3 regions of the Exiguobacterium sp. EA-TM-5 genome follow, and region 1 is predicted to be linked to each of the others. Evidence: riboswitches for the same ligand, from Rfam matches in the RefSeq annotation. Region 1 holds a riboswitch; each other region holds the start of a gene.

Region 1 (3,263 bases):
TTCTGCTTCCATTGCTTGCTCAACAGTTGCAACCGATACACCGATTACAGCGTTCGGTAAGAGACGACGTGCTGCGGTTAGAGGAATGTCCTCTTGTCCGATATGCAAACCGGCTCCGACGAGTAACGCGATATCGATTCGATCATTGATGATCAATGGAATGTCGTGACGATCCGTGAGTGCTTTTAACTGAACTGCCTGTTCAAAGAACTCCTTTCCTTGCGCTGTTTTTTCCCGTAGTTGCACGATGGTTACCCCACCTAAAATCGCTTCTTCAACGACCGTTTCGATAGCAACTCCTGGATGATATCTACGATCCGTCACGGCGTAAATCGAATAATCAATTACCACGTTCCGTCACCTCCGTCAGATCTTGTTCCGTCATCAGGCTGATGGCATTGAACAACTCTCGTTTAAAATCGCCTAGACCTTGTGCCGATGCTGCCCGCTCTCCTGCTTTTCCCATGACGAACGTTCCATGAACTGCCGCCTCATACGCCGTATAGCCTGCACCAAGGAAGCTAGCAATTATCGATGCCGTCATACAACCTGTTCCTGTGATGTCTCCAAGACGAGGAGTACCCACGTTCAATTCCATTTCGCGTGTGCCATCCGTGATGTAATCGATTGGACCGGTGACGACGACGACGGATTGCTGTTTGCGTGCGAATATACGGATACTTTCTCGATCCATGCTTCCGTCTCCCACAGCATCGACTCCCTTCGTTCGTCCATTCTCTCCAAGTAGAGTCTTGATTTCAGAGACATTTCCTTTAATGATCGTACATCCGAAATCGATTAATTCTTTTGAGAAATCGGTTCTTAATGTCGTAGCTCCTGCTCCGACTGGATCGAGGATGATTGGAACGTTCAATCGTCCTGCTTCACGTACTGCCAGTCGTTGTGCTTCCTGCATTTCTGCATCAAGTGTACCAATGTTCAAGACAAGAGCTTGTGCGAGTCGAACCATCTCTTCTACTTCTCGAATGTCTTCCGCCATGACGGGGGATGCCCCAACAGCTAATGTGACGTTTGCGCAATCGTTAATCGTCACCGTATTCGTCAGATGGTGAATGAGTGGTTTCTGTTCAAGAATGGTCGTAAACATGTGCATCCCTCCAAAGTGAATGAAAATGGTGTGTCGGTCCAATACCTTGTCCGAGGGCAAATCCATGACGGATTGCTTCCGTGACATAGCTTTTTGCCTGTCGTACACTACCTGGTAAATCTTCTCCCAGCGCCATCCGTGCTGCAATCGCTGCAGATAAGGTACAACCCGTTCCGTGGGTATGTTGGTTGTCTAACCGTTCGGATGTGAAGCGATGTTCTTTCGTTCCGTCAAACAATAAATCCGTCGCCTCTCCGGGTAAGTGTCCACCCTTTAATAAGACTGCGCCCGTCTGCGTAGCCAATTGATGCATCGCAGACCGCATGTCCTCTAGATTGGTTACTGACTTTCCCGTTAAACGCTCAGCTTCTGGTAAATTTGGTGTAATGAGTGTCGCAAGTGGTAGTAACTCCATAATCAGTGCTTGTTCTGCCTCTGTCCGTAACAAGGCATGTCCACCTTTTGCGACCATGACTGGGTCTAATATGATCGGAACTGTCTGTTTACGAAGATGTGTAGCGATGACACGAATCGTCTGCGCATTCGAGACCATCCCGATTTTGATCGCATCGACACGAATATCTGAAAAAATCGATGTTAACTGGGCATCAACGATTTCCGGAGATAGCTCTTCCACCGCTTGAACACCTAATGTATTTTGCGCCGTGACAGCAGTCAGAACACTCATTCCATAAACGCCTAAAGCCGAAAATGTTTTTAAATCTGCTTGAATTCCAGCTCCACCACCGGAGTCGGATCCTGCAATCGTCAATACATGTTTCATGTTTCTCTCACCTTCCCATCGAGCAATGTAAGGGAGTCGTTACCGACAAAAAAAGCGCCGACCGCTGTAAAAAAGCAGTCGACGCTATACAAAAGCGTTATACACGCATTCCGATATCCGTTCGGCTCAACTTTCCTACGCTGGTATTATCCAGTTCAGGTAATAGGGTCGAAAACAGATTGGTTTTCCTCTCAGCCAGATTCCTCCAGCTCCCCTAGTTGCTCAAGTATTCGTTTCGCCTTAACTGTAGCATAGGGAACAAAAAAAAACGAGCCGAAGCCCGTTTTTGATTACAGATATGCTAATGGATTCACTGCATTCAGAGGAGAAGAGGCACTGTATTGATACCCTCCGACATGTAGTTCGAAATGCAAGTGTGGTCCTGTTGAATTTCCCGTACTACCAAGTGTTCCGACTTGCTGACCTTGAGAAACGGTTTGTCCTGCATGAACAGACAATGAACTCATATGGGCATAGACAGTCGTGTACACTTTCCCGTCAAGGAAGTGCGAAATCATGACGTGATTCCCGTAAGGTCCACCACCTGATGCGGTAATGACCGTTCCGGCTGCTGATGCGACGATTGGAGATCCGACGGGACCTTTAAAATCGACACCATTATGGAATGTATAACCGTTTGCTCCACTAGCTGGTCCAAAACCTTGTGAGACGCCACCAGAAGATGGTCGAACAAATTTCCCACCACCTGAAACGATTGGTGTTGCATCTGAACTTGTTGATTCTGTATTCTTATTTGCTTGTTTTGCTGCTTGAGCATTCGCTTTAGCGGCTTTTTCAGCTGCTGCTTTCTCTGCTGCTGCTTTTTCAGCCGCTGCTTTAGCAGCAGCTTTCGCTGCCGCAACCGCACGTTCTTGAGCTTCAAGAGTCGCTTGCAGTTCTTTTGCATCTAGAAGTTCTGTCGTGAACTTCGTCTTACCTTTTCGTAATTTTTTCAGTGTAGCACTACGCTCTTTCATTTGAACTTTTAACGCTTTCTTTTGTTCAAGCAATACTTTCTTTTCTTGCATTTGCTCCGCTTTTTTCTCGACGAGTGCTTGTTTTGCTTCTGCTAATTTTTGTTGTGTCGCGATGTAATCCGAAATCATTTTATCATCTTGCTCAGCGATTTTTTTCCCAGCCATGACACGGCTAAATAAATCACCCAAATCCTTTGATCCAAAAATGACTTCTTCCCATTTAATCGAGTTCCCATCGTTTTCTTGGAACACACGTAAGCGATCACCAAGAAGTTCTTCCTGCTTCTGTAGCATCTCTTCGTAACGAACGATATCTGCTTTTAACTCGTCAATTCGAACGTTCAACTGTTTAATTTGTTTATTTTTTTCGGAAACTTGGAAAATCTTTTCGTTA
Region 2 (3,263 bases), 1.0 Mb from region 1:
CTATCTTGAACAAGCCGTCCGCGCAACTGGCTTCCAACTGCTCGCGCAACAAGAAGCACAAGCACCAGGCATCCTAACGATCGTCCATCCGTCAGCAACTGATGTAGGCGATACTCTCCGGATTCAGGGTTATCATGTCCAATACGAAAGCGACTATCTTGTTCGCAATCAGTGGCTCCAAATTTCGACGATGGGACAGACGACGATGCGGCAAATTGAACGTCTCGTTCGTGTTTTAGTCCGTGAAAATCAACGAATCACCATAAAAAACGAAAAAAACGAAAGACCTCTCAACCCTTGATTTCAAGGGGTTTTGAGGTCTTTCGACTTTAAAAAAATAAAAAAAGATGTTTAAGGTTTTAAAACTTAGGGGTATAAACTCACTAGCACCGCATCAAACCGGTGACTTACTCACACATGTTTCTCAATATCAGCGTAATGACCTGGGAGAGAAATGCAAAGTCACGAAAGCGTCAGATTCAAGAGAGTCTGAAACCGATTGTCTTAGCATACTTAAATTGTTCAGGACTTGTCCTGCTCCAGCATTCATTACCTTTTGAGGGCTATACCAAATTCAAGGGGGAAATGAACATGTCAGTTAAATTAACAGCCGAAAAACGCGAGGTACGTCCACGCTCACTCCGTAAACAATTACGTCATGAAGGAAAAGCTCTTGGTGTCGTGTATGGTTACAAAGTGGAAAGTACACCAATCGCATTTGAAGAAAAAGAATTGCTTAAAATCGTCCGAGAAAACGGTGAGAACGTCTTGATTTCACTTAAACTCGACGGTAAAAACATCAACGTCTTGATTAACCGTCGTGACATGGATGTCTTCACACCAACCGTCGATCACGTTGAATTCATCGCTGTGAAAATGGATGAAGAAACAGAAGTGGAAGCAGACGTTGTACTCGTTGGAGAAGCAGCCGGTGCAAAAGTTGGCGGATTCCTCTCACAAACACTCTTTAAAGTAACAGTTGCAGCTACACCAGATAAATTACCAGAGAACGTCGAAGTTGACGTCACGAACCTCGAAATCGGAGATTCGATCTCTGTAGCCGATCTTCCAGAGCAAAAAGATTTCCGTATCGTCACTGAAGGCGACATTCAAGTCGCAGCAGTCGTTGAGTCGACACTTGAGCAAGAGCTTGAAGAAATCGAAGAAGCAGAAGCTGAGGCACAAGCTGAAGCTGGCGCAGACAACGAAGCGGAAGCACCAGAAGAGTCTTCAGAAGAAACAAAAGAAGACAACGAAGACAACAAATAAGTTCTTCAACGATACGCCTCTCGTGGCGTATCGTTTTTTTGTGTCTTGACAATAGACAGAAGATTGCCTAAAGTGAACAGCGTATCAACTATTCACTATATCCACTAGGGGAGCCCATTGGCTGAGACGATTCACTTCGGACCCTTCGAACCTGATCTAGTTCATACTAGCGTAGGAAAGTGGAGCGATCACATCCAATGACTCCTGCTGCGCGCAGTTTTTCTGAGGACCGCTCTCTTTTTTACGGAGGGCGGTCTTTTTTGTTGTCTCCCCCATTCTAAGGAGGACGTATCTAATGCAACACTGGAAAATGAAAGAAATCATGGTCATGATGATGCTCGCCGTCGCTTGCGGTGTCATCTATCTCGGTTGGTCGACACTGTGGTTACCGATGTCTGCGATCTTCGGTCCCGTCGGTGCTAACTGGATGTTCGGAATTTGGATCATCGCAAGTCCACTTGTCGCAGCGATCATCCAAAAGCCAGGAGCCGCTTTAATTGCGGAAGTCGTCGCGGCAGCCGTTGAGCTGTTCACGGGGAGTCACTTCGGTTTATCGGCACTGTTAATTGGTGTCTGCCAAGGTCTTGGTGCGGAACTCGTCTTTGCGATGACGCGTTACCGTCGTTATGACGCATGGACACTGATGTTGTCTGGTGTCGGAGCAGCCGTCGGAAGTATCGTCTACAGTCTGATTGCAAACGGATTCAGTTATTATACGACGACGACGTTACTCGCGACGATTGGCTTACAATTGATCAGCGGTGCGTTACTTGGGGGCTTACTCGCATGGATTCTCGTCCGTCGCCTCGTTGCGACTGGTGTGTTAAGTGGTTTTGCAGCCGGACGTGCGAAACGGGAAGTCGCATGATTACTGTCGACGACCTCAGCATCCGCTATCCGGGTCAGATGAAATCGGTGCTCGATCATGTATCGCTGACGATCGAACAAGGAACGACCCTTTTGCTTGGACGCAGTGGGAGTGGCAAGACGACACTGCTTCATGCCCTAGCCGGACTGACACCGGAGACGATTGAAGTCGAACAGACTGGTACCGTTACCCGGTCCGGTTCGGTCGGAGTCTTATTTCAAAATCCAGAAGAACAGTTCTGCATGGAAACGATCGGACGCGAAATCGCTTTTAGTTTAGAAAACCGGTCGATTCCAAGTGCGGAGATGGAGGAACGAATTGAACGCTTACTCGCACTCGTCGGTCTCCCTCTCCCCTTCTCGACACCGATCGCGAGTCTATCCGGGGGGATGAAACAGCGCCTCGCGCTCGCCGCAGTCCTAGCACTCGAACCAACCATTCTACTGCTCGATGAACCAACGGCGCAGATTGATCCAATCGGGCAACACGAACTGATGGCATTGATCTTTCAAATCCAGAAAGAACACGATTTAACGATCGTCTTAATCGAGCACCAACTCGATGTCTGTTTACCGTATGTCGACCAAGTCGTCTTACTTGAAGACGGAGCGATTACCGAGACAGCGCATCCACGGGATCTGTTCCCGCATGCCTACGTGCGGCTTCAAGCGAAAGGCATCGCCGTTCCGTCGCTCTTTCCTTATACAATCGAGACATTACCAGCTGGACCACAAGCGGCACGACTTTTTGCGCCTCCCCCTGTCGTTACAGCAGGAACTCCCTTGTTGCACGTTTCTGAATTGTCGACAAAAGCACCTTATCCGCTGACCCGTGCGACGTTTTCACTTCAAACGGGTGAATGGGTCATGGTACTTGGAGCAAATGGTTCCGGAAAAAGTACGCTACTCGCGACACTCGGTCGGTTGCTACCTCAGCGCGGAACGTATCAATTCCGCAATCGTCCGGCTCACCGGTATTCCAAGCGTCGTTTTTACGAACAAGTCGGCTACATCTTTCAACAACCGGATCTGCAGTTTCTCAAGCTGACAGTCGAAGCGGAAATCGACTGGAGTCACCGGGTAGCGACGAGCGACGAACGGAAGGCGTTACTCGATCGCTTGGAACT
Region 3 (3,263 bases), 1.4 Mb from region 1:
TGATGTCAAGGGACCGGCTGTCCGAGACGCGATTGTTGCTTATCGGAAGATTGGCTATACGGTCATCGAGACATCGAGTGAGACGTTGACAGGTGTCGAGCAAGTCAGACCATTACTTGCAGGCAAAACAAGTGTTCTTGCCGGACAATCAGGTGTCGGAAAAAGCTCGCTGTTGAACGCACTCGAACCATCTCTTGATCTAGAAACGAGTGCCATCTCGAAATCACTCGGACGTGGGCGTCATACAACCCGTCACGTTACGTTGATGCCGCTTGCGGAAGGATTGATTGCCGATACGCCAGGGTTCTCGAATTTAGACTTTCCTTATGAAATGGAAATAGAGGATGTGCGATGGAGTTTTCCTGAATTCGTGGCTGTGCAAGACGATTGTAAATACCGGGGGTGTTTGCATTTGAATGAACCCGGTTGTGCCGTCAAGGAGGCGGTCGAGGCACAAGAAATCATGTCCTCCCGCTATGAAAATTATGGTATGTTTATAGACGAAATCAAGAATCGAGCCCGGAGGTATTGAAGATGATTAAAATTGCACCATCGATCTTATCAGCAGATTTTGCGAATCTCGAGCGTGATGTCAAAGCGGTTGAGGCGGCAGGAGCAGACTACATTCATTTCGACGTCATGGATGGTCAGTTCGTCCCGAACATCTCATTCGGTTTACCTGTGTTAAGCAGCCTACGTCAAAAGACAGATATGGTTCTTGATGTCCATTTGATGATTGATCAACCCGAACGATTCGTCGAAGATTTCGTCAAGGCAGGAGCCGACATCGTGACGTTCCATGTCGAAGCGACGAATCATGTCCATCGTGTCTTGCAACAAATCAAAGCGGCAGGTGCGAAGGCGGGGGTCGTCTTGAATCCACATACATCACTATCGACGATTGAACACATTCTTCAGGATGTCGATATGGTCTTGTTGATGACAGTCAATCCAGGTTTTGGTGGTCAGGCGTTCATCGAGAGTGTCATGCCGAAGCTCGCAACACTTGCACAAATGAAGGCAGATCGTGGTCTTACATTTGAAATCGAGATTGATGGTGGGGTCAATCCGGAAACGGCAAAGTTATGCATCGATAATGGTGCCAACGTCCTTGTCGCAGGATCAGCGATCTACAATGCATCGGATTATGCGGAAGCAATCACTAGCATTCGTCAAGGGGCTGCCGTATAATAAGAACGAGAAAACGAAATATGATGACCGCAAGGGGTGTCGCTTGAAAAGCGGCTGAGAGGAGTCTTTTGACTTTAACCCTTCGAACCTGTTCCGTTCAAACGGACGTAGGGATGTGGCGCACGCAGGCAGTACGGCGTTCGTCGTACTGCCTTTTTGCGTCCCGTTTTATTCCATGAAGGAGGAAATTATCATGAAACGGTTACAAATGATGATGGAAATTGCCATCTTCGCCAGTCTCGGAGTCGTCTTTGATTTATTGATTCCATTCAAAATGCCACAAGGGGGCTCAATCAGCTTAGCGATGCTTCCCATCTTCGTCATGGCGTTTCGCCATGGTGTCGTCGGAGGTGTCGTCACTGGAGCACTTGTCGGTACGATTCAATTGATGTTCGCCCCACAAGTTTTGACGGTCGTTCAACCACTACTCGATTATACGATTGCATATGGAGTCGTCGGATTAAGTGGGCTGTTTGCACGTCAAGTTAGACAAGCCGCGCGTAACGGACAGAAGAAACGCTTGATGACGTTTGTCCTACTTGCGACGCTTTTAGGAGCGGGACTTCGTTATATCTGTCATGTCATCAGCGGAATCGTCTTTTTTGCCGAGTATGCTGAGGGTCCAGTCATACCATATTCGTTGATTTATAATGCGACATACATGGTTCCGTCTTACGTTCTTTGTGGTGTCGTCGCAGGTCTTCTCTTCACGACTGCACCACGCTTACTTCGCTATTCAGCACGAGGTGTTTAATATGCGGGCGATTCTTGTCTGTGCGGGTCCGCAAGAAGAGGTACCTGACTTACGGACGTTTTGCCAGCCCGGTGATTTCATCGTTGGTGTTGATGGTGGTGTTCAAACGATTGAATCGTTTGGGTTGACATGCGATATGATGATTGGTGATTTTGATTCACTTGGCTATGTACCTGAAGATGCAATCGTCCATCCGGCAGAGAAAGATGAAACGGATCTCGAACTTTCCCTCCGTACCGTATCAGAGATGAAACGGGGTGAGGAGATCATCATCATTGGAGCGACAGGCGGACGACTCGACATGACCGTTCAAAATGTCTATTTGTTAAAACAATATCCTAAGGCACGACTCGTCACGAAACGAGAAGAGGTACGGTATTTGGCAGTGGGGACATATGCAGTTAAGGCAGGAAGCTATCATTATCTCTCATTCATTCCACTTGTGGCGTCGATCCTAAGCTTATCTGGAGTCAAATACCCACTCGATGCGCATTCGGTTCCTGTTGGAGGCTCATTGACCGTCAGCAATGAATGGAGTGCGTCAGAAGCGAAAGTAGAGCTCCATCAAGGAGAACTACTGATGATGCGAACACTTAAGGAATAGAACAAGCATATGAAAAGAGGCCGTGGATGATCCGCGGCCTCTTTTCATATCGTTATTCTTCGAGTTGAGAGGGAGCGACACGGATGTCGCTTTGTGCTGCTAGATGTTTTCCTTTGACGAAGAGATGATAGCTTCCCCACATGACGAGGAAGAATGGAACACCGATGTATAGGGCGATCCGTTGATCCGCTTGAAACGCAAGACTAACGAGGACGACGACGTTTAACGTCAATGAAATCAGCGGTAACACCGGATAAAGCGGTGTCTTGAATTTCAATTCGGATAGATCATGTCCGTTTCGTAAGAACTGCCGACGAAATGCGAGCTGAGACGCAGAGATGGAAATCCAACCGACCTGAGCACCGAGACCGGCTAAGGACAAGAGCCAGATAAAGACGGTATCCTCTGCGAAAAATGCTGTCAGTAGCGAAAGCATCGCAAACATCATTGTAAAGAGTAAGGCACGCATAGGTACACCACGTGCATTCACGTAAGATAATTTTTTTGAAATCATTCCTTCCTGCGACATTGCCCATAACATTCGCGTTGCAGCGTAAAGTCCTGAGTTTCCAACAGATAATAGTGCTGTCAAAACGACGATATTCATCAAATCAGCAGCATACGGGATACCAATCGCATCAAAGACCATGATGAACGGGCTACTGACTCCTCCAGCTGTCTCATATGGAATTAAGGCACCAACGATTGTAATTG

The links. A riboswitch is a leader RNA that binds a small molecule or an ion and turns the genes downstream of it on or off. The one in region 1 is predicted to bind thiamine pyrophosphate.
Region 2: linked by a shared signal. The riboswitch ahead of ACV3PA_RS10410 (ECF transporter S component) and the one ahead of thiD (bifunctional hydroxymethylpyrimidine kinase/phosphomethylpyrimidine kinase) in region 1 are both predicted to bind thiamine pyrophosphate.
Region 3: linked by a shared signal. The riboswitch ahead of thiT (energy-coupled thiamine transporter ThiT) and the one ahead of thiD (bifunctional hydroxymethylpyrimidine kinase/phosphomethylpyrimidine kinase) in region 1 are both predicted to bind thiamine pyrophosphate.

Annotation. Positions count from the first base shown of each region.
Region 1 is NZ_CM132670.1:3,014,842-3,018,104, forward strand. Features, by position in the region: gene thiE (thiamine phosphate synthase) at 1-351, opposite strand, end outside; gene thiM (hydroxyethylthiazole kinase) at 341-1,108, opposite strand; gene thiD (bifunctional hydroxymethylpyrimidine kinase/phosphomethylpyrimidine kinase) at 1,089-1,892, opposite strand; TPP riboswitch at 2,008-2,118, opposite strand; gene ACV3PA_RS15845 (murein hydrolase activator EnvC family protein) at 2,183-3,263, opposite strand, start outside.
Region 2 is NZ_CM132670.1:2,004,775-2,008,037, reverse strand. Features, by position in the region: gene ACV3PA_RS10420 (GNAT family N-acetyltransferase) at 1-301, shown strand, start outside; gene ACV3PA_RS10415 (50S ribosomal protein L25/general stress protein Ctc) at 592-1,269, shown strand; TPP riboswitch at 1,366-1,464, shown strand; gene ACV3PA_RS10410 (ECF transporter S component) at 1,565-2,137, shown strand; gene ACV3PA_RS10405 (ABC transporter ATP-binding protein) at 2,134-3,263, shown strand, end outside.
Region 3 is NZ_CM132670.1:1,608,399-1,611,661, forward strand. Features, by position in the region: gene rsgA (ribosome small subunit-dependent GTPase A) at 1-532, shown strand, start outside; gene rpe (ribulose-phosphate 3-epimerase) at 535-1,191, shown strand; TPP riboswitch at 1,214-1,322, shown strand; gene thiT (energy-coupled thiamine transporter ThiT) at 1,385-1,945, shown strand; gene ACV3PA_RS08230 (thiamine diphosphokinase) at 1,947-2,549, shown strand; gene ACV3PA_RS08235 (amino acid permease) at 2,602-3,263, opposite strand, start outside.